Regions from separate parts of the Streptomyces sp. NBC_00576 genome, predicted to be linked through region 2. Evidence: riboswitches for the same ligand, from Rfam matches in the RefSeq annotation. Region 2 holds a riboswitch; the other holds the start of a gene.
The links. A riboswitch is a leader RNA that binds a small molecule or an ion and turns the genes downstream of it on or off. The one in region 2 is predicted to bind glycine.
Positions count from the first base shown of each region.

Region 1: it holds a riboswitch for glycine, as region 2 does, so the genes downstream of both, gcvT (glycine cleavage system aminomethyltransferase GcvT) here and gcvP (aminomethyl-transferring glycine dehydrogenase) in region 2, are expected to answer to the same signal.

Region 1 is NZ_CP107780.1:3,085,197-3,096,621, forward strand. Features, by position in the region: gene OG734_RS12810 (ABC transporter ATP-binding protein) at 1-158, opposite strand, end outside; gene OG734_RS12815 (ABC transporter permease) at 155-1,153, opposite strand; gene OG734_RS12820 (ABC transporter substrate-binding protein) at 1,265-3,058, opposite strand; gene OG734_RS12825 (ABC transporter permease) at 3,127-4,125, opposite strand; gene OG734_RS12830 (enhanced serine sensitivity protein SseB C-terminal domain-containing protein) at 4,461-5,273, opposite strand; gene OG734_RS12835 (enhanced serine sensitivity protein SseB) at 5,472-6,275, opposite strand; gene OG734_RS12840 (AAA family ATPase) at 6,369-7,049, opposite strand; glycine riboswitch at 7,267-7,367, shown strand; glycine riboswitch at 7,368-7,476, shown strand; gene gcvT (glycine cleavage system aminomethyltransferase GcvT) at 7,511-8,629, shown strand; gene gcvH (glycine cleavage system protein GcvH) at 8,749-9,126, shown strand; gene glyA (serine hydroxymethyltransferase) at 9,167-10,429, shown strand; gene OG734_RS12860 (L-serine ammonia-lyase) at 10,494-11,425, shown strand, end outside.
Region 2 is NZ_CP107780.1:9,412,111-9,423,535, reverse strand. Features, by position in the region: gene OG734_RS41125 (CPBP family intramembrane glutamic endopeptidase) at 1-753, opposite strand, end outside; gene OG734_RS41120 (glutamate--cysteine ligase) at 1,246-2,763, opposite strand; gene OG734_RS41115 (hypothetical protein) at 3,345-3,929, shown strand; gene OG734_RS41110 (DUF5999 family protein) at 4,306-4,500, shown strand; gene gcvP (aminomethyl-transferring glycine dehydrogenase) at 4,629-7,514, opposite strand; glycine riboswitch at 7,695-7,788, opposite strand; gene OG734_RS41100 (PRC-barrel domain-containing protein) at 7,902-8,273, shown strand; gene OG734_RS41095 (DNA polymerase IV) at 8,195-9,652, opposite strand; gene OG734_RS41090 (MerR family transcriptional regulator) at 9,708-10,352, opposite strand; gene OG734_RS41085 (bifunctional nuclease family protein) at 10,636-11,109, opposite strand; gene ftsR (transcriptional regulator FtsR) at 11,195-11,425, opposite strand, start outside.

The DNA of each region.
Region 1 (11,425 bases), 6.3 Mb from region 2:
TTCTCCAGCTGGAAGCTGAGCCCGTCGACGGACTTGACCAGGCCGTCGTCGGTCGGGAAGTGCACCTTCAGGTCGCGCACCTCGAGGAAGGCGGTCGGAGCCGTCAGGGCGGTGGTGGGCTCGCCCACGGCCGCTCCGCTCTTGTTGAGTTCGGTCATGACAGCCTCACTCGGGGGTCGATCACGGCGTACAGGACATCCACCGCGAGGTTGGCGATGAGCACCGCGAGAGAGGTGATCAGGGTGACACCCAGAATGATGGGCAGGTCCTGGTTCTTGATGCCGACGAGCACAGCCTGGCCCAGTCCGGGAAGACTGAACGTGGTCTCGGTCAGGATCGCGCCGCCGATGAGAGCGCCGAGGTCCATGCCCAGCATGGTCAGGATGGGCGTCATCGTCGAGCGCATGGCGTGCTTGCCGATGACGGTCTGTTCCTTGAGGCCCTTCGCCCGCGCGGTACGGATGTAGTCCTCACCCAGGATCTCCAGCATCGTGGCGCGGGTGATCCGGGCGTACATCGCCGCGTACAGGAAGGCGAGGGTGATCCACGGCAGGATCATGCCGCCGAGCCAGCCCGTGAAACTCTCCTCGATGGGCACGTACTGCGCGTCGATCCAGCCCAGTCCGTAGGAGAAGATCGCCAGGCTGAGCAGACCGGTGAAGTAGATGGGAAGCGAGACACCGCCGAGGGCGATGACCATCGCACCACGGTCCCACAGGCTGCCCCGCTTGAGTGCGGAGAGCACACCCGCCGAGACACCGAAGACCAGCCACAGCACGGCGGCGCCGAGCGCGAGCGACAGGGTCACCGGGAAGCGGTCGGTCAGCAGCGGCCAGATGGCCTGCTCGCTGCGGAAGGAGTAGCCGAAGCACGGCGCGGCGCACTGGGTGACGTCGCCGCCGGCCGCGTAGGTGCGGCCCGCGAAGAGGCCCTTGAAGAACTCCCAGACCTGGGAGTAGATCGGGTCACCGAGGCCCAGCTTCACCCGGATCGCCTCGACGGCGCCGGGGTCGGCCTGCTTGCCCACGAAGCTCAGGGCGGGGTCCACCCCCGCCCACTTGGGGACAAGGAAGAAGATGCAGAAGACCACCACGATGATGACCACCAGCATCACTGCGGCGGCGAACAGCCGCCTGATGAGGTAAGCGAGCACAGCTCTCGGCCCGCTGCTGGAGCGCGGGCCACCGGAGGTCTTCCGGTGGCCCGCGGTCCGGCTGCGCCGGCCTTCACCTGCCTTTCGTGCCGTTCGGCGGGTGTGCCGGGATTACTTCGTGGACTTCAGACCGAGGTTGACGAAGTCGTACACGCCGCTGTAGCCATCGGTCGTGTAGACGTTCGCCAGCCGGTTGGAGCGCCAGTTGATGTACTTCTCGAAGACGAAGGGCAGGTAGTAGCCGCCCTCCATGACCTTGTGGTTGATCTCGGTGGCGATCTTCGCCTTGCCCGCGTCGTCCAGCGTGGTGTTGTACTGGTCGAACAGGCCGTCGATCGCCTTGTCCTTGATCAGGCCGAAGTTGTTGTTACCGCTGTCCAGGATGTACTTGCTGTCCCACAGCGGCAGACCGAAGCCCTGGACGGACGAGAAGTCCGCGCCCCAGCCCATGATGATGATGCCGTAGCCCTTCTTCTTCACGTTCGAAGGGCTGCCGATGATGCCGGAGGTCTGCGCACCGTCGTACTGGTCGATGTCGGCGGTGATGCCGACCTTCTTCAGCGACGCCTGCAGGGACGTGGCCGTGGCCACCTCGGTCGGGCGGTTGTTGCGGACCGCGATGGTGGTCTTGAAGCCGTTCGGCTGACCGCAGGCCTTCAGCTCTTCCTTGGCCTTGGCGACGTTGCCGCTCTTGTTCTTGGTGGCGAGCTCGTACGGGTCGTACTTCTGGCCCTCGGAACCCGGAACGGACGGCGGGAGCATGTTGGTGCCGATGTCGCCACCGGCGACCGGGCCACCGCGCGCGGTCTGCAGCGACACGTGGTCGGCGCCGTAGATCACCGCGTTGCGGCAGTGGATGTTGTCGAACGGCTTCACGCTCTGCGGGAAGACGGCGTAGCGGATGTAACCCGAGGTCGGGTTGTCCACGTTGGCCTTGTGCTCCTTGAGCGCGGTGGTGCGCCCCTGGGCCTGCAGGCCGGTCTGGCCGATGTCCAGGTCGTAGTCACCGGCGATCAGGCGCGCGTCCAGGTCGTTGGCGTTGGTGAAGAACTTGATCGAGATCTTGTCCGGGTAGGCCTTGCGGACCGGGTCCGAGGCGGCCTTCCACGCGGTGTTGCGGACCAGTACCAGGTCCTTGCCGGGCTCGTACGACTCGAACTTGTACGGACCGGAGGAGAACGGCTTCAGACCGTACTTGGACTTGGTGTCCATGTCCTGGCGGACCGGGGACGCCGAGGTGAGTCCCAGCATGTACTCGAAGTCCGAGTTGGCCGCCGGCAGCTTGAAGATGATGGTCTTCGCGTCCGGCGTCTCGATCGCCTTCAGGCCCAGCTTGTCCTTGGACGTGTCCTTGTAGGGACCCTTGTACTCGCCCTTGGGGTCCAGCACGTCCTTCAGGTAGATCGGGCCGCCGGACAGCACGTCCTGCGCCCATACGCGCTCGATGCCGTACTTGATGTCCTGGGACGTGACCGGCTTGCCGTCCTCCCAGGTCGCCCCGTCACGCAGCGTGTACGTGTAGGTCTTGCCGTCGTCGCTCACCTTGGCGAGCCCGTTGGCGAGGTCGGGGGTGACCTGGGCGCCGGCCTTGCCGGGCTCCGGCTTGTACGTGACGAGCTGGCGGCTGTAGTACCGGGAGAAGTTCCACATGAAGCCGTAGTAACCACGCGTGGTGTCCCACGAGTCGGCGTCCTGCGAAGCGGCGAACTTCAGCTCGCCGCCCTTCTTGACCAGCGAGGCCTGGGCGACCTTGTTGTTGGCGGCGTCGAAACCGGCGGCACCGTTCTTCGTACCGCCGTCGTCATCGCCTCCGCCGCCGCACGCCGCCGTGGTCAGCAGCGCGGCGACCACAGCGGTAGCGGCCATGGCCTGCTTGCGCCGCCCTGAGGTGCGTTGGGTAGTCACGATCTCGGATCCTCCGAATAGATGAGAGACCCCGTGCAAGGTCCACGGGTCGCTTGGGGTACGGCGGTTCAGCGGGAGCCCTTCGGGTCGAGCGCGTCACGCACGCCGTCGCCGAAGAGGTTGAAGGCAAGAACGGTGATGAAGATCGCCACACCCGGGATCACCATGTACATGGGGTCCGAGTCGTAGTAGTCGATCGCGGCCGAGAGCATCTGGCCCCACGAGGACGTGGGCGGCTTGACGCCCACTCCGAGGAAGCTGAGGGCCGCCTCGGTGAGGATGTTGGTGGGAATCATCATCGTCGTGTACACGATGATCGGGGCGACGAGGTTGGGCAGCAGTTCCTTGAACAGGATGTAGAACCGCCCGGCACCGAGGGAGCGGGCCGCCTCGACGTACTCGCGCTCGCGCAGTGAGAGCGTCTGGCCGCGCACCACGCGCCCGATGTAGGGCCAGCCGAAGAAACCGATGACCAGGATCATCACGAACAGCCGTACGCCCGTGCCGGTCAGGCCCAGCATCTCGTTCGGCATGACGGAGACCAGCGCGATGATGAACAGCAGTTGGGGGAAGGCGAGCAGACCGTCCATCACCCGGCTGATGGCCGAGTCCACCCAGCCGCCGAAGAAGCCGGCCAGGATGCCCAGGACGGTTCCGAGGACGACGGCGACGAGCGCGGACAGGAAGCCCACGAGGAGCGAGATCCGGGCGCCGTAGACGATGCGGGCGAAGATGTCGCGGCCGCTGACCGGTTCGACGCCGAAGAAATGGTCGCTACTGATTCCGCCCAGGGCGCCCTTGGGCGTACCGAAGAGCGGGTCGATCAGGTTCTCGTGATAGGCGTCGGGGTCCTGCCCGGCGATCAGCGGCGCGAACACCGCGATCAGGGTCAGGAGGACCACCACTATGCCGCCGGCGAGTGCGAGCCTGTCCCGCTTGAGCCGCTCCCAGGCGATCCGGCCCAGAGAACGACCCTGGACGGCCTTCGCATCGGCGCCGGCCAACGCCGCTTCCTCGGCCGCACTCGGGGCCGTTTCCGCGGTCGGCTCGTGCAGTGGTGCCGTCATCTGGCAGGGACCCCTCTCAACCGGCGGTAGCCGGCTCACACTTGCCGCGGTAGCGGCGTGATTAGTCCGTTGTACGCAGGGGAGAACAACCCCCTGTTGCGGGAGTCTTCAACGGTTCAGCGATCTGTCACCAGACTTGGAGGTGAATGGATGCGCAACCGTGATGCTGTCCTGGGGATTCCGTTATCCGAACGCCGGGTAACGGGGGCCGGACGGGCACCAATGGGGACATTACTCGTAAGGTCGATTATTTCACCTTGATCTACGCGCGGAGACAACGCGGTGATTCTTGTGCGCGGTCACCGTAGAGTGACGCGCCCATGCTCCGGGGGTGCTCAGTAACGTCCCCGCGCGGGCGGATACCCGTATCCCGCGGCCGGAGCCTGCGGGGTCTGGGGCGGGGCGGCGACCGCGTGGGCCTCCCGGTCGTAGAACGGGCGGGCGTTCGCGCGCAGCCACATGACGACCGGGTCCTGCTCGTCCGACATGGCGACCGTCGACACCGGCAGCCCCTCGGGGACCGCACCGATCGACTGCTGCATCATCGCGCGCACCGAGTCCACGGCGGGCGGCGAGGTGTCGTACACGTCCAGCCCGATGGCGAGGTACGGCGCGCCGAGCGCCGGCTGCACCCAGGCGCGGCGCAGGGAGCGGATCGCCGGGGTGCGGTGGGCGTTCTGCGAGAGGAGGGCGTAGAACTGCGGGATCTCGATGCCGGGTTCGGCCAGTCGCAGGGGGCCGGCGGGCTGGCGCTCCAGGCCGGTCGCGATCCTGCGCAGGTCGAGCCAGGGGATGCCGACGCCGCCGCCCGGGGAGTGCGGGTTGAGCCACAGGCCGTACTGGTCCGGATAGAGGGTGCGGGCCACGTCGAGGCCGTCGACCACTTCGTACGACCTGTTCCAGCCGCTGACCGACAGCTCCTGGGCGGAGGTCACGCAGGGCGCGTAGCCGTACCCGTCGACCTGCATGTTTCCGTACTGCGCGTCGGGAGAGCCGGCCTGGCCGTGCCAGAGCAGCATCCAGATCTGGCCGGAGGAGGGGGTCGCGAGGGCGCGCAGGAGCGCCTCGTAGGCGTCGTAACGCCCGGGCGTCACTTGGCGCAGCATGTGCTCGACCTGACCGGCCGCGGCCGTGCCCGACGCGCTCACCATTATCGCCCCTTCGTAACCCTGACCGAGTTGTGCGTTTCTTAGCTTAAGCGGCGCCGCTGACACCACGGTCTGCGGAAGGCCGCCCAAGAGCTCGGGACTTGCTGTGCTCGGGCGGCTGCGGGCCCATTGTGGCTGGCCGCGCCCGCTCGACGCAGCCGCAGAATGCCACAGCCCCGCGCCCCTTCGGGGCGCTTCTCAGCCCCCGTGTTGATAGAAGGGACGGACCTTTGCCCGCAACCAGTCGGTCACCGGGTCCTGGGCTATGTCCAGGAAGACCAGGTTCACCGGCCAGGGCGAGGCCGCGCGGGTCAGCGCCCTGCCCAGGGCGTCCATGGGGATGGTGCGGGCCACCGGGTCCCAGGGGGAGAGCTCGACGCCTATGAACATGACGGGGGCGGCCGTTTCTATGGTCGCCAGGCAGCGGCGGGCCGTCTGTACGACGCCCGTGCCCGCGAACTCCGACGAGGCGGCGGTGAGGAAGTCGACCGGCTCCTCCTGCCAGTTGGGCTCGTAGAGGCGGACGCGACCGCCGCCGGCTACGCCGTCGAGGACGGTGCGGCCGGAGCGGCAGAGTTCGGCGACGGCCGGCGGGGGCAGGGGGACGCCGACCACTCCGTCCGGGTTCACGGCGATGCCGACCTGGGGCGGCAGGCCGCGGGCGAACTCGACGGCGGGGGCCACGGTGTACGACACATGGGCGCCGACGACCTGCCGGAACTGCTCCTCCGAGCTGAAGACCGGTACATACGCCTGGCCCTGGATGTCGAGCGTGGGCAGGTCGAGGGGGCCGGAGTAGGGGCCGCCGCCGGCGGGGAGGGGGACCCAGACGAAGCTGCGGCCGAGGACCTCGACGAGGCGGGCGCCCGCGCCGGGCACGCCGAGGGACGCCGAGAGCACCTCCTCCAGCTCGTTGCCGGGCCATCCGCCGTGCGAATGGGGGTGTGCCGGTGCGGGGAAGCCCCCGGGAAAGTCCGGGGGGAAGTCCGCCGGGATGTCCATCTGCCTACCGCCTGCTGTGAACCGCTGTCCTGAGTCCCTCAAGGGGAGTCCCTTAATGAGCAAAACCCTAACCGGCCCCGGCAGATACGGCGGTCAGTCTGCGAAGTCGATCCTGCGCAGCGTGTCCGCCGCGTCCCGGTCGATCAGCACCGCCGAGCCGCAGCCCTCCGGCAGGTTCCCCTTCTCCACGGAGCGCAGCAGCCGCGACGCGGCCTGGCGGTGGCGCAGGAACGCGTACCGCGAGACGCCCCGGCCGCGTTCGCGCTGGCCCTCCAGGGCCTCGCCCGGGGTGACGTCGAGGAGGAGCAGATGCAGGGTGCCGCCCCGGCGGCGGGCCTCGCGGGCCAGCCAGCCGCGCACCCAGGCCTGCGTACCGCAGTCGTGCACGACGACTCCGGCGCCCGACCGCAGGGCGCGGCGCAGTCCGGCGTAGTGGGCGAGGCGGACGAGGGGGCGGTAGACGGCGTAGGGGAGGAAGGAGGGCGTACGGGCGTCCCAGTGGTCGCGGGTGTTCTGGGAGTCGATGCCGGTGGCGCGCACCGCCCGGCGCATCAGCGTGGACTTGCCGCTGCCGGGCAGGCCGGTGACCACGACGAGGTCGCGGGCGCCGAAGGTGAGGCCGTGCGGGCTGTGGCCCGAGCGCTCCCGCAGATCGCGGATCACGGGTTCCGGGCGCGCAGCGCACTCCTCCCGGACGGGGGCGGCCGGCTGCTTGGGCAGCGCGTCGGTCAGTCCGAGGGCCGAGTTCGTCGCGTACGCCGTGGTCCTGTTCACCGTGTTGGTCCTCCCATGGGGTCGGGAAGTACCGTCCCCGTCGAGTGTAAAGAGAAGGTAATACGCGGTGTCTCTCGTTTGGGTCCCCTTACTGCAACAGGCCTGCTACAGGGGATATGTGCGCTCAGGCGGGGCTGTGTCCCCCCTGTGAAGGGTCCCCCTGCCGTGCCGAAGGAATGCGTGCGATGATGTGCCCGCCAACTGCATACCGGCCGCTTGAATCCGCGCGGGAGAGTTCCGGGCACCTCTGGGTACCCGGGCGCCGAAGGAGCAAGTCCCTCCCTTGAATCTCTCAGGCCCCGTTACCGCGCGGGCGAGGCACATCTGAAAAGCGGGCCGCAGGTCGTCGTGACCAGTGGCTCCACCCACGGTGCAAGCCATGTCCTTCATGGCGAACCTCTCAGGTTCCGATGACAGATGGGGAGGAACGACCTCGCCGTCATGCCCTGGGAGCACTACCGATGAGCAGCACACCTCTGCGTCTGACCGCGCTCGATGCCCTGCATCGTTCGCTCGGCGCCACCATGACCGACTTCGCCGGCTGGGACATGCCTCTGCGGTACGGCTCCGAGCGCGACGAGCATCTGGCCGTACGCACGAAGGCCGGCCTCTTCGACCTCTCCCACATGGGCGAGATCACCGTGTCGGGGGCGGAAGCGGCCTCCCTGCTCGACTACGCCCTCGTCGGCAACATCGGGTCCGTCGCCGTGGGCCGCGCCCGCTACACCATGATCTGCCGGGCCGACGGCGGCATCCTGGACGACCTGATCGTCTACCGACTCGCGGAATCCGAATACCTTGTCGTGGCCAACGCCGGGAACGCACAGGTCGTACTGGACGCCCTCGTCGAGCGCGCCGACGGCTTCGACGCACTCGTCCGCGACGACCGGGACGCCTACGCGCTGATCGCCGTACAGGGCCCGGAGGCCCCCGGCATCCTCGCCGCCCTCACCGACGCCGATCTCGACGGCCTCAAGTACTACGCGGGCCTGCCCGGCACGGTCGCCGGTGTCGCCGCCCTCGTCGCGCGCACCGGATACACCGGCGAGGACGGCTTCGAGCTGTTCGTGGCGCCGGGTGACGCGGAGAAGGTGTGGCAGGCGCTGACCGACGCGGGTACGCCGGTCGGACTCGTCCCCTGTGGTCTGTCCTGCCGGGACACGCTGCGCCTGGAGGCGGGCATGCCGCTGTACGGGCACGAGCTGACCACCGCCCTCACCCCCTTCGACGCCGGGCTCGGCCGGGTCGTCAAGTTCGACAAGGCGGGCGACTTCGTGGGCCGCGCGGCCCTGCGCGAGGCCGCCGAGCGTGCTTCGTACGAGCCGCCTCGGGTCCTCGTCGGCCTGGTCGCCGAGGGCCGTCGCGTCCCGCGCGCCGGGTACACGGTCGTCGCCGGCGGCAAGGTGATCGGCGAGGTCACCTCGGGCGCCCCCTCCCCCACGCTCGGGAAGCCGATCGCGATGGCGTACGTCGACGCCGCACACTCGGCGCCGGGCACGGCCGGGGTCGGCGTGGACATCCGGGGCACTCACGAGCCGTACGAGGTCGTGGCGCTGCCGTTCTACAAGCGCCGGAAGTGATCCTGGCTGTCGCTCCGGCGGCAGGAGCAGCCGCTGTCCCGTGTGTCCTGCCTGTTCACGGGCAGTCCCTGTAGTACCCCATGCATGACCAGTCCCCCGCGTACAGGAGAATTCAGGCCATGAGCAACCCCCAGCAGCTGCGCTACAGCAAGGAGCACGAGTGGCTGTCGGGCGCCGAGGACGGCGTCTCGACGGTCGGTATCACCGAGCACGCGGCCAACGCGCTCGGCGATGTCGTGTACGTCCAGCTTCCCGAGGTCGGTGCCACGGTGACCGCGGGCGAGACCTGCGGCGAGCTGGAGTCGACCAAGTCGGTCAGCGATCTGTACTCCCCGGTCTCCGGTGAGGTCACCGAGGTCAACGAGGACGTCTCCAACGACCCGTCGCTGGTGAACTCCGCCCCGTTCGAGGGCGGTTGGCTCTTCAAGGTGCGCGTGGCGGACGAGCCGGGCGACCTGCTCTCCGCGGACGAGTACACCGCGTTCTCCGGCAGCTGAGACACCCAGGCTCAAGACAGGCGTAAGGACGTACTGCCCCATGTCGCTTCTGAACACTCCCCTGCACGAGCTCGACCCGGACATCGCCGCCGCCGTCGACGCCGAGCTGAACCGCCAGCAGTCCACCCTGGAGATGATCGCCTCGGAGAACTTCGCTCCGGTCGCCGTCATGGAGGCCCAGGGCTCGGTTCTCACCAACAAGTACGCCGAGGGCTACCCCGGCCGCCGTTACTACGGCGGCTGCGAGCACGTCGACGTCGCCGAGCAGATCGCGATCGACCGGGTCAAGGAGCTGTTCGGCGCCGAGTACGCCAACGTGCAGCCGCACTCGGGCGCCTCCGCCAACCAGGCCGCGCTGTTCGCGCTGGCCCAGCCCGGGGACACCATCCTCGGCCTGGACCTGGCCCACGGCGGCCACCTCACCCACGGGATGCGGCTGAACTTCTCCGGCAAGCAGTTCGACGTGGTCGCCTACCACGTCGACGAGGCCGGTCTGGTCGACATGGCCGAGCTGGAGCAGCTCGCCAAGGAGCACCGGCCGAAGGTGATCATCGCGGGCTGGTCGGCGTACCCGAGGCAGCTCGACTTCGCCGAGTTCCGCCGGATCGCGGATGAGGTGGGCGCGTACCTCTGGGTCGACATGGCGCACTTCGCCGGTCTCGTCGCGGCGGGGCTGCACCCGAACCCGGTGCCCTACGCGGACGTCGTCACCTCGACGACCCACAAGACGCTGGGCGGCCCGCGCGGCGGCATCATCCTGGCGAAGAAGGAGTTCGCGAAGAAGCTGAACTCGTCTGTCTTCCCCGGCTTCCAGGGCGGCCCCCTGGAGCACGTGATCGCGGCGAAGGCCGTCTCCTTCAAGGTCGCGGCGAGCGAGGAGTTCAAGGAGCGCCAGCGGCGTACGGTGGAGGGCGCGCAGCTCCTCGCCGAGCGCCTGGTGCGTGCGGACGTCGGCGAGCACGGCGTGTCCGTCCTGTCCGGCGGTACGGACGTCCACCTGGTCCTCGTCGACCTGCGGAACTCCGAGCTGGACGGCAAGCAGGCCGAGGACCGTCTCCACGAGGTCGGCATCACCGTCAACCGGAACGCGATCCCGAACGACCCGCGTCCCCCGATGGTGACGTCGGGCCTGCGGATCGGCACCCCGGCGCTGGCCACCCGCGGCTTCACGACCGAGGACTTCACGGAGGTCGCGGACGTCATCGCCGAGACCCTGAAGCCGTCGTTCGACGTCGACAGCCTGAAGGCCCGCGTGAAGACGCTGGCCGACAAGCACCCGCTGTATCCCGGCCTGACCAAGTAGTACCCCTGGGGTGAGTGGGCTCCGCCCTGTGCGGAGCCCACCGCCCCCGTTCTGAGGAGTTCCCGTGGCCATCTCGGTCTTCGACCTGTTCTCGATCGGTATCGGCCCGTCCAGCTCCCACACGGTCGGCCCGATGCGCGCGGCCCGGCTGTTCGCCCGCCGGCTGCGCAACGAGGAGGTCCTCGGGGCGGTGGTGTCGGTCCGCGCGGAGCTGTACGGCTCGCTCGGCGCGACCGGACACGGCCACGGCACTCCCAAGGCGGTGCTGCTCGGCCTGGAGGGCGCCTCGCCGCGCACGGTGGACGTCGAGGGCGCGGACGCACGGGTGGAGCAGATCAAGGAGTCGGGGCGGCTCAGGCTGCTGGACGACCACGAGATCGGCTTCTCCTTCGACGACGACCTCGTCCTGCACCGCCGTAAGACGCTGCCCTACCACGCGAACGGCATGACCCTGTGGGCGTACGACGCCTCGGGGACGGAGCTGCTGTCGAAGACGTACTACTCGGTGGGCGGCGGATTCGTCGTCGACGAGGACGCGGTGGGCGCCGACCGGATCAAGCTCGAGGACACGGCACTGAAGTACCCCTTCCGCACGGGCGACGAGCTGTTGCGCCTGACGCAGGAGACGGGTCTGTCGATCTCCGCGCTGATGATGGAGAACGAGCGGGCCTGGCGCACCGAGGACGAGATCCGCTCCGGTCTGCTGGACATCTGGCACGTGATGCAGGCGTGCGTCTCGCGCGGTATGTCCCGCGAGGGCATCCTCCCCGGCGGGCTCAAGGTCCGTCGGCGCGCGGCGATGTCGGCGCGTCAACTCCGGGCGGAGGGCGAGCCGTTGGCGCGCGCGATGGAGTGGATCACGCTGTACGCGATGGCGGTGAACGAGGAGAACGCGGCGGGCGGCCGGGTCGTTACGGCCCCGACGAACGGGGCCGCGGGCATCATCCCGGCGGTCCTGCACTACTACCTCAACTTCGTGCCGGGTGCCGACGAGGA
Region 2 (11,425 bases):
CCCCACGAACGCTCCGATGTCGAGCAGTGAATGTGCCACGACCAGGGGACCCACCCGCCCCCAACGCCGGTAGAGGTACACGAACACCACCCCCATCACCATGTTGCCGATGAACCCGCCGATGCCCTGGTACAGGTGGTACGACCCGCGCAGCACGGAGCTGGCCACCAGCGCCGTCCCCGGGGTCCACCCCAACTGGTTCAGCCGGCGCAGCAGATACGCGACGACGATCACTTCCTCCAGTACGGCGTTCTGCACCGCCGAGAGGATCAGCACCGGGTACTTCCACCACACCTCGGGCAGCGCCTCCGGCACTACCGTCAGGTTGAAACCGAGGCCACGGGCCGCCAGATAGAAGGCGATTCCGCTGCTGCCGATCACCGCCGCGATCGCGGCCCCGCGACCGAGATCGGGCCACGGCCGAGTCCGGTCGAAGCCCAGCGTCCGCAGCCCCTCCCCCTCGCGCAGCAGGAAGTGCGCGACCAGCGCCACCGGCACCAGCGCCGTCGTGATGCCGAAGAGCTGCCAGGCGAGATCCAGCCATGGGCGGCCCGGCGCCGCCGAGGCGTTGAGGGTGGCCGCCTGATCCTTGAGGCCTCCCGGTTTCGTGACCGATCCGACAAAGCTGATCAGGGCGGAGACACCACTCGCGCCGAGCGAAAGCCCCAGAACCAACAGCGTCTCGTCCCGGAGAGTCCGTCGCGACGGCTCCTCGGGAAAAGAACCAGCCACCGCGCCCGCCTCCACCTGCACTCCTGCCTCCAGTTGTGTCATCCCGCCGCCTTCGGCGTGCCTCCCCTTTCCCTGCCTTACGGTCCAAGCGGCCGATGCAGCTCATACGACTGTTCCGCGCCACGTGTTCTGTTCACCAGGAAGGGACACCACCGTCATGGGACGTCACAGCTTGCCCGATCAACCTGAGGCGGACACCGGCGACCCCCGCGCATCGCCCCCGTCGTCGCTCGGTCGTGGCTCCCACCCTGCGACCCGCGGCAGACCGGGCCCGCGACGAGGAGACCGAGCACCTCGCCGACCGCAAGGGCCATGGCACCCGACACGACCGGCCGTCGGCTGCGCTCAGCAGCCCGCCCCGGCGACATGCGCACGAGGCCGCGCATGTCGCCGGGGCGGGTGGAGGGCTCGGACTACGAGGTCAAGGACCCCGTCCCGGATCCACTCCGTGATCCTCCAGTCGATCGCAGCGGCGGGCACCGGGACCTGGGACGCCGCCGCACCCCTGGGCGATCACCCCAGAGGCACCGGTTCCGGCAGCCCCACCGGCCAGGTGTGCACCGGCTCCCCGAGGTGCATCAGCTCGCTGTAGCGCCGTGTGGTCGCGGCCAGCGCGGCCTCCCGGGACAGCCCCTTCTCCAGCGCCCGGTGGAAGGTGGCCGCCTGCCAGGACGCTCCGTTGGCCCGTCGCCGACACCGTTCCTCGATCACCCCGAGGTACAGGTCCCGGTCGGCGGGCTCGACCCCCCAGGCGTCCAGGCCGGCCTCGGCGAGCGGCAGCAGTTCGTCCCGTACGAGTTGCGCCGCGTCTACCTCCGCCGTGCCGCCGAACCGACCGCGCCGGGGCCACTGGAGCCGCGCGTCGATGCCGTACCGGCAGGCGGAGTCGAAGTTGGCGGCGGCGGCCTCGAAGGGCAGCCGGGTCCACACGGGCCGCGACTCGTCGGCGAGCGCCCGGACGACCCCGTAGTAGAAGGCCGCGTTGGCGATCACGTCCGTGACGGTGGGCCCTGCGGGCAGTACCCGGTTCTCGACCCGAAGATGCGGAACGCCGTCCGCGATGCCGTAGACCGGGCGGTTCCAGCGGTACACGGTGCCGTTGTGCAGCACGAGCTCGCCGAGCTTCGGCACACCTCCGTCATCGAGGACGCTCAGCGGGTCCTCGTCGTCGCAGATCGGCAGCAGCGCCGGGTAGTAACGCAGGTTCTCCTCGAAGAGGTCGTACGCCGACGAGATCCACCGCTCCCCGAACCAGGTACGCGGCCGTACACCCTGCGCCTGGAGCTCCGGCGGGCGCGTGTCCGTGGACTGCGTGAACAGCGGGGGCCGCGACTCGCGCCACAGCTCACGGCCGAACAGGAAAGGCGAGTTGGCGCCGATCGCGACCTGCGCGGCGGCGATCGCCTGCGCCGCGTTCCACACGTCGGCGAACCGAGCAGGAGTGACCTGGAGATGCAGCTGCACCGAGGTGCAGGCCGCCTCCGGAGCGATGGACTTCGACGTGCACGAGAGGCGCTCCACCCCGTCGATGTCGAGCGCGAAGTCCTCGCCACGGGCCGCCACGATCTGGTCGTTGAGCAGTGTGTAGCGGTCGACGTCGGAAAGGTTGGAGGAAACCAGGTCGTCACGGTCGAGCGTCGGCAGAATGCCGATCATCATGATTCCCGCGTCGACCTCGTTCGCCTTTCGGTGGGCATATGCCAGGGATGTACGGAGCTCTTCGGCGAGCCGGTCGAATACGCGGCCACCAAGGCGATGGGGGGCAATGTTGACTTCCAGATTGAACATGGCGAGTTCTGTTTGGAAATCTCGGCTCGCGATCCTTTCGAGTACTTGCCCATTCATCATTTTCGGCATGCCGTCGGGCCCGACGAGATTCAGCTCGATCTCCAGACCCAGCAGATTCTTCGGGCCGTCGAACCGCTTCTCGGCCAGCAGCCGCTCCAGCCCCGTCAGACACTGCCGGAGCTTGCTGCGGTAGCGCTGGCGATCGGACAGGTCGAACGGCGCCGCCACGACCTTCTCCCCCATCGGAAGCGTCCCTCCTCGAATGGGCAGGCCGAAGATCGGCCGCTGATGTCCCGGGTCACGTGGGATGATGCCCACCCGACGCGATCGATAACGCCCCGCGCGTTCCCGTCACCCGCTACGCTGGTCGAAGTGACCGGCGGCACATTCGTCCGGCATGGCGCGGCAGACGGTCCCGTCCGGGTGCCCCCGACAGTTTCGCGCAATCTCGAACTCGTGAAAAACGCCGACGACAATTGGCCGACCGCCTCCGGCGCGTATACCGAGGTCATCGCCGCACGACGGGCCGGGAATCGGGTAGAAACACCACGCAACGCCGACCGAAGAGACTCTTGCCCTTCACGCGAAAAACAGTTAGACGAAACACAGCGAGAACACGTGTCGTATAAACTCCGCGAACAAGGCAGAGAGTCGGGCGTCCAGGCCCTGGGTCCTGCCGTCCAGGTGACGTACGGCAGGCCGCACCCCCGTCGCCTCACCCGGCCCGGCCCCCGCCTCTTTGACCCGAGAGACTTCGAGAGCTGACAGCGCCGTCCGCCCCCGCCCTCACGCCACCGTGCCTGTCGAACGAGAGGCGTTCCACCATGCCGCTGCATGTCCCCCCGGCACCCGCCCCCGCACTGCGCACCGTCCTCACCGCACTCAGTTCCCCCACCGCCGTCCGCGAGGCACGCACCCCGTCCCTCCGTGCCGCCCAGGGGCCCACCACTCCCGAATTTCCGCTGCCCGTGCACGTCCTGGACCGGATCACCCCCGAGGGGGCTTCCGCCAGCCGGCTGACCGGGTGGCGCTTCCTGATCCGCTGCGGGGACCGCGCGGTGGCCGCGGCCGAGACCATGCTGACCCCCGACGGCTGGGCCTTCTCGCACTTCTTCGAAGGGCCCTACATCGCCTCCACCGAGCGCGCCCTGCGTCAGGCCGAAACGATGAAACAGCCCTACCAGGCACGTCTGCTGTCCGTCCCCGAGCTGTACATGCTCACGCTCTGGCTGCACGGCGACATCACCGCCGACGGCGCCGAGGGCCACCCCGCCGAGACCGACCTCCTCGTCCCGCTGGCGCCGGCCCCGCCCGGCATCGCCGCCCACCGTCCGCACCGGGTCGCCGAGCTGCTCCCGGTCCTGACCCATCGGGTGACTCCGGCCCCGCTGCTCAGTTCCCCCGCCTGACAGCACACGGCACGACACTCTCCGTATTTCCCATGTGCCCCGTCGCCGAATTCCCGGCGACGGGGCACATTGCTCTTTCGCGCGGCATTACGCTCGTACGAGCCATTAAGGGGTTGCGACCTGTCCGGACTAGCCCTATCCGGCCACCAAGAACCACCCAAAGGGACAGCCCAGTTGGGCTGAACCGGCCGCCCGGGTGATGCGTCTTAAACCTGTGAGAAGCGGTGCGGCTAAATCCCTGCGGTTTGACGCCCGTGGGGCAACACTGGGTTCGAACCGATTTACACAACGGGGGGCGGCCATGAACAGTGCTTCGAGCCGCAGGACAGACACCACAGCCATCTCACACTCCACGACAGAGCGAAAGATCCCACCAATGTGCCAGCACCAGCCACCGTGCCCGACAGCTCACTCCACCGACCGGGAGTCCGCCCGCCTCATGGCGCACCACCCGGAACAGGGATGGAGCCTGCTGTGCAACGGCGTCCTCCTTTTCGAGGACACCGGTGAGCTCCTGCCCGACGGCCAGATCATCGCCCCGCACCGCCCGGCGGTGATGACGGCCGCCTGACGGCCGCGCACACGGACGAGGGCAGCCTCCCGACGTCAGGAGCGACTGCCCGAACAGCTGAACAGACGAAGAGGGGCCGGCCCGCAGAAACCTGCTGCGAACCGGCCCCGACGCATGTCCGAGGGTGATTACTCCTGGTAAGCGTCCAGCGGCGGACAGGAACAGACCAGGTTCCGGTCACCGAAGGCCTGGTCGATCCGGCGCACCGGCGGCCAGTACTTGTCGGCCGCCGAGACCCCGGCCGGGAAGACCGCCTCCTCGCGCGTGTAGGCGTGCGTCCACTCCCCGCCGAGCGTGGCGGCAGTGTGCGGCGCGTTCCGCAGCGGGTTGTCGTCGGCCGGCCAGTCGCCCGCGCCGACCTTCTCGACCTCGCCGCGAATGGCGATCATCGCCTCGCAGAACCGGTCCAGTTCGCCCAGGTCCTCGGACTCGGTCGGCTCGATCATCAGCGTCCCGGCCACCGGGAACGACATCGTCGGCGCGTGGAAGCCGTAGTCGATCAGCCGCTTCGCGATGTCGTCGACGCTCACTCCCGTCGCCTTGCTGATCGGCCGCAGATCGATGATGCACTCGTGCGCGACCAGCCCGCCAGGCCCGGTGTAGAGCACCGGGTAGTGCGGCTCCAGCCGCTTGGCGATGTAGTTGGCGCTCAGCACGGCCACCTGCGTGGCCCGCTTGAGCCCCTCGCCGCCCATCAGCCGGACGTACGCCCACGAGATCGGCAGAATGCCCGCCGAACCCCAGGGCGCCGCCGAGATCGGCCCCACACCGGTCTCGGGCCCCGCCGCGGGCTGCAGGGGGTGGTTGGGCAGATACGGCGCGAGGTGCTCCCGCACCCCCACCGGGCCCACCCCCGGGCCGCCGCCCCCGTGCGGGATGCAGAACGTCTTGTGCAGATTCAGATGCGAGACGTCCCCACCGAAGTGCCCCGGCTTGGCCAGCCCCACCAGCGCGTTGAGGTTGGCCCCGTCGACGTACACCTGCCCTCCGGCCTCGTGCACCTGGGCACAGATGTCGGCGACATGCTCCTCGAACACGCCGTGCGTGGACGGGTACGTGATCATCAGCACCGACAGCTCGTCCCGGTACTGCTCGATCTTCGCCCGCAGATCCTCGACGTCGATCTCACCGTCCCCGGCGGTCTTCACGACGACGACCTTCATGCCGGCCATGACAGCACTGGCCGCGTTGGTCCCGTGCGCGGACGACGGAATCAGACAGACGGTCCGCTGCTCGTCACCGTTGGCCCGGTGGTACCCGCGTACGGCCAGCAGCCCGGCCAGCTCGCCCTGCGAACCGGCGTTCGGCTGGAGCGACACCTTGTCGTACCCGGTGACCTCGGCGAGCTGCTCCTCCAGCTCCCGGATGAGCGTCAGATAGCCCTGAGCCTGCTCGGCGGGCGCGAAGGGGTGCAGCTGGCCGAACTCGGGCCAGGTGACCGGCTCCATCTCAGTGGTCGCGTTGAGCTTCATGGTGCAGGAGCCCAGCGGGATCATGCCGCGGTCGAGCGCGTAGTCACGGTCGGCGAGCCGGCGCAGATAGCGCAGCATCGAGGTCTCGGAGTGGTACTGGTGGAAGACGGGGTGGGTGAGGATCTCGTCGGTGCGCAGCAGCGCCTCCGGCAGCGTGTCCTCGGTGTCGGCGTCAAGCGCCTCGATGTCACCGTCGATCCCGAACGCCGTCCAGACGGCGCCCAGTTGGGCGCGTGTGGTGGTCTCGTCGCAGGAGACGGACAGCCGATCGGCGTCGACGAGGTGCACATTGACCCCGTGCTCGCGCGCGGCGGCCGCGATCTCGCCGGCCTTCCCGGTCACCCGCGCGGTGAGCGTGTCGAAGTAGGCCCCGTGGACGACCTCGACGCCCCCCGCCGTCAGCCCCGCGGCGAGGATAGTGGCGTACCGGTGGGTGCGCCGGGCGATGGTACGCAACCCCTCGGGCCCGTGGTGGACGGCGTACATGCCGGCCATCACGGCCAGCAGGACCTGGGCCGTACAGATGTTGCTGGTCGCCTTCTCGCGGCGGATGTGCTGCTCGCGCGTCTGCAGGGCGAGCCGGTAGGCCTTGTTCCCGTCCGCGTCCACGGAGACACCCACGAGCCGGCCCGGCAGGCTGCGCGCGAACTGCTCACGCACGGCCATGTATCCGGCGTGCGGCCCGCCGAAGCCCATCGGCACACCGAACCGCTGGGTCGTCCCGACCGCGATGTCCGCACCGAGCTCACCGGGCGAGGTGAGCAGCGTCAGGGCCAGCAGATCAGCGGCGACGGTGACCACGGCACCAAGCGCGTGCGCCTGCTCGACGACGGGCTTCAGGTCCCGGACGGCACCGGAGGCGCCCGGGTACTGAAGGAGCACACCGTTGATCTCACGCCCTGCGACGTCGTCCGGAATGCCCGCGCTCAGGTCGGCGACGACAACCTCGACGCCGGTCGGCTCGGCCCTCGTCTCGATCACGGCGATGGTCTGCGGCAGGGCGTCCGCGTCGACGAGGAAGAGCCCCTTCTTGTTCTTGCCCATACGCCGGGACAGCGCCATCGCCTCGGCGGCCGCCGTGCCCTCGTCGAGCAGCGAGGCACCGGAGGTGGGCAGCCCGGTGAGGTCGGCGACCATGGTCTGGAAGTTCAGCAGCGCTTCGAGGCGCCCCTGCGAGATCTCCGGCTGGTACGGCGTGTACGCGGTGTACCAGGCGGGGTTCTCCATCACGTTCCGCAGGATGACGGGCGGGGTGAAGGTCCCGTAGTACCCGAGCCCGATCATGGAACCCAGCACCTGGTTCCGGTCGGCCAGCGACCGCAGCTCGGCCAGCACCTCGGCCTCGGTGCGGGCGCCCGGCAGGTCGAGCGCGTCGGCGTTCCTGATCACATCCGGGACCGCGGCGGCGGTCAGCTCGTCGAGCGAGCCGTATCCGACCTGCGCGAGCATCTTGGCCCGGTCCTCGTGGTCGGGCCCGATATGACGCCGCTCGAAGGGCGTGCCCTGTTCGAGTACGGCGAGCGGAGTGCGGTGGACGGTCATTGCGGAGGCCTCCTGGTCGTCGCGACCTTCGAGGGGCACCACGGCGCGGGTGCCCGAACGGCCTCCCCCTCTGTCATCTCAACCTGAGAGCTTCACCGGGCCGCCAACACGCTGACGTCCCGGTTTTCACCGTCGGTGAGAGCGGAAGCCGTCGACACCCGCTCTTCTTTCCAGAGTGACCTCGTCCGTGCGGTACAGGGGCCTGAGAGATTCCGGGGAGGATTTGCTCCTTCGGCGCCTCCGAGGTTCCGGAGGACTCTCCCGCACAGGGTCAGCAGCCGTGGGCCAGCCTATCAGCGGGTCCACGCACAGACCTTCGAGTGGCCGCCTTCCCAGATGTACTCTTTTGTAGTGCTTACGGATGAGTTGCGATCATACGGAGGCGCCGTGCAGACCGACATCGATCCGCGCAACCTGATCGGCCGCAAGGCCTTCGACCGCAACGGCACAAAGATCGGCACGATCGACGAGATCTACCTCGACGACGCGACGGGAGTGCCGGAGTGGGCGGCCATACGGACAGGGCTGTTCAGCAGGGACGCCTTCGTGCCCTTGGAACCCAGCGAGCTGATCGACGGCACACTGCGCATCCCCTTCGAGCGGGCCCTGATCAAGGACGCTCCCGACTTCGGCGTGGGCCGCCACCTCTCCCCGGAGCAGGAACTCCAGCTCTACCACCACTACGGCCTCGACGTGGCTCCCCCTCCCCCGTTCCCGGACCACGACTTCGGCAGGCTGGCGGGCACGGACGACGCCTGATCCGACAACTCCTCATCCGGACCCTCAGGTCTTCGCGACGCAACGGCCACCAACGGCAGCGGGTCCGCCGGCTCCAGCGCGGGATCCTCGGTCCGGAACGTCCGCACCCGCCCCGGCTGCTCCGACTGCGGCGTCTCGAACCGGACGGTCACCCGCCCCAGCCCGCTCCCCTGCACCCACCCGTGCCCGAAGTCGGCATGCCGTACGTCGTGCCCGGTGGTCCAGTGCCGCTCGACGGGCTGCTCCTCCTGCCGCTCACCACCCTCGTGCTCGGCCGCCTCCGCCGGCTCAAGCGCCGCCGACTCCCCGGCGGCCTGCGCGAACAGATCCTCCTGCGTGAAGTCGGCGAGACCGCTGACCCCCACCCCGAGCAGCCGCACACCACCCGTCGTGTCAACCGCCTCCAGGAGACGGGCCGCCGCCTCCCGCACCACCCCGGGGTCGTCCGTGGGCCCCCGGAGCGTCTCGGACCGCGTCAGAGTGGAGAAGTCGTACCTCCGCACCTTGAGGACGATGGTCCGCCCGGACAGCCCGGCACCGCGCAGCCGCCGCACACACCGGTCCGCCAGCCGCTGCACCTCGGTCCCCACCCGGCCCCGGTCATGGATGTCCACGTCGTACGTGTCCTCGACCGACACGGACTTGGTCTCCCGCTCCGCCACCACGGGCCGCTCGTCGTGCGCCAGCGCCATCGCGTACAGCCCGTGCCCGTGGGCCTTCCCCAGCAGCCGTACGAGCTCGTCCTCTCCCGCCTCGGCCAGGTCATCGACCGTACTGATCCCGGCCCGCCGCAGATGGTCCCCGGTCGCCGGGCCGACCCCGGGCAGGGTCCGCACCGGCATCGGCCCGAGCAGCGCCCGCTCGGTCCCGGGTTCGATCACCACCAGCCCGTCCGGCTTGGCCTGCTCCGAGGCGATCTTCGCAAGCATCTTGCAGGCGGCCAGCCCCACCGACCCCGTGAGCCCCGTGACAGCCCGTATGTCCGCGCGCAGCTTGATCCCGGCCAGCCGCGCCGAGTCCTCGTCCCAGGCCGCCTGACCGGCCTCCAGATCGACGAACGCCTCGTCCAGGCTCAGCGGCTCCACCAGCGGCGACAGCGCGTGCAGGAGCCTCATGACCTGCTCGCTGATCGACCGGTAGAAAGCACCCCGGGGCACGAGATACGCGGCGTTCGGCGCGAGCCTGCGGGCCTGGGCCATCGGCATCGCGGAGTGCACCCCGAAGACCCGGGCCTCGTACGACGCGGTGGCCACCACCCCGCGCGGCCCGAGCCCGCCCACGACAACGGCTTTCCCGCGCAGACTCGGCTTGGATGCCTGCTCCGCCGAGGCGAAGAAGGCATCCATGTCGAGATGCAGGATCGTGGGCGTGTTTCTCACATCACCGATGCTGCCCTACGCCACTGACAATGCCCCCGGAACACGGGGGCGCCGCTCAGACCGCCCGGTTGCGCCGCCGCGCCAGTTCGTCCGTGGGGTTGTGCCCGACAAGCGTCTCGCCGGTGTCGACGCGTTCCCCGTGCAGCTGCGAGAGAGCGCTTTCCACATCCCGCCACACCACTCCGACGGCGATACCGAAGATGCCCTGCCCGCCCTGGAGCAGCGCGTGCACCTCGTCGGGAGACGTGCACTCATAGACGGTCGCTCCGTCGCTCATCAGCGTCAGACGCTCCAGATCGTGGAACTCGCACGCCCGGAGATGCTGGACCGCCGTACGGATGTTCTGCAGCGAGACCCCGGTGTCCAGAAAGCGCTTGACGATTTTCAGGACCACAACGTCCCGGAAGCTGTAGAGACGCTGGGTCCCCGATCCGTGGGCGGGCCGCACACTCGGCTCGACCAGACCGGTCCGCGCCCAGTAGTCCAGCTGCCGGTAAGTGATGCCGGCCGCCGCGCACGCCGTGGGGCCGCGGTAGCCGATCTCCTCGGACGCCATGGATGTCGCCCCTCCGCTGCCTGCTACAGCCGTCGGCCGCCGCGAAACGTGATCGGCCGCGCTGCCGTGAAGCGGGTACGGGCCGCTCTCCCCCAGACCGCGTCCGGGGGCACCCCCAGCCGTACCGTCGCCGCTGCTTCTCACGCCGACCTCCGTCCTTGACCTGCCTTCTCGACGGTAGGCAGTCACCAGGGGTGCGTCAACGATCGCCACACTCGGCACGCCGAGTGATAATCACCCTAGGAGTGGTTTCCCGTACCCCACCGCGGGGAAAGGCTAGCCGAATGCGCTCCGCGAGGGCCGCACGACGCTCTCACACGCCGCTGGCAATTGCCATCATTCGTGACGTCCTCGGCCAAAAGACAGACCCCACGGACCACTGGGTCCGTGGGGCGGCCCGAGCCTCGACAGCCGGCGCTGTCGGAACTCACTGACTGTTGGTCCCGAAGTCCTCGGGGGAGATCTGGTCGAGGAACTCGCGGAACTTCTCCACCTCGTCCTCCTGCTCATCCGGGATCGCGATCCCGGCGTCGTCAAGGACTCCGTCACTGCCGTAGATCGGCGTCCCGGTGCGCAGCGCCAGCGCTATGGCGTCGGACGGGCGGGCGCTCACCTCGACTCCACTGGCGAACACCAACTCCGCGTAGAAGACACCCTCGCGCAGATCCGTGATGCGCACTTCGGTGAGTTCCTGGCCGACGGCCTCCAGCACGTCCTTGAACAGGTCGTGGGTCAGCGGTCGTGCGGGGGCCATGCCCTGCTGAGCGAAGGCGATCGCCGTCGCCTCACCCGGTCCGATCCAGATGGGAAGGTAGCGGTCGCCTCCCACTTCACGCAGGAGCACGATCGGTTGGTTGGAGGGCATTTCGACCCGGACACCTACGACATCGAGCTCGTTCACACAGCAACCCTAGGCCGTGCCCGGGATGTTTGGGTAGTCGGGCACGGAACGGGTGGCCGATCCGCCCTCCGGCGGCCCTCCCCGCTCAGGGCTGCCGCACTCCCAGCGCGATACGCACCAGGGCCGCGTGCAGCTTCACCGTGAGCCCCGACAGTTCCTTGCTGCGGGCCTCCGCGAGGGCCCTGGTCTGCGGATTGCGGTGGCGTTTGAGCGGGGCCACCACCTGGTCGACCAGGTCGGCCTCACGTTCGGCGGCGGCTTTCATCACGCGCAGATGCCGTGGCTCGATCCCGAACCGTCCCAGCTCGGCAACGAG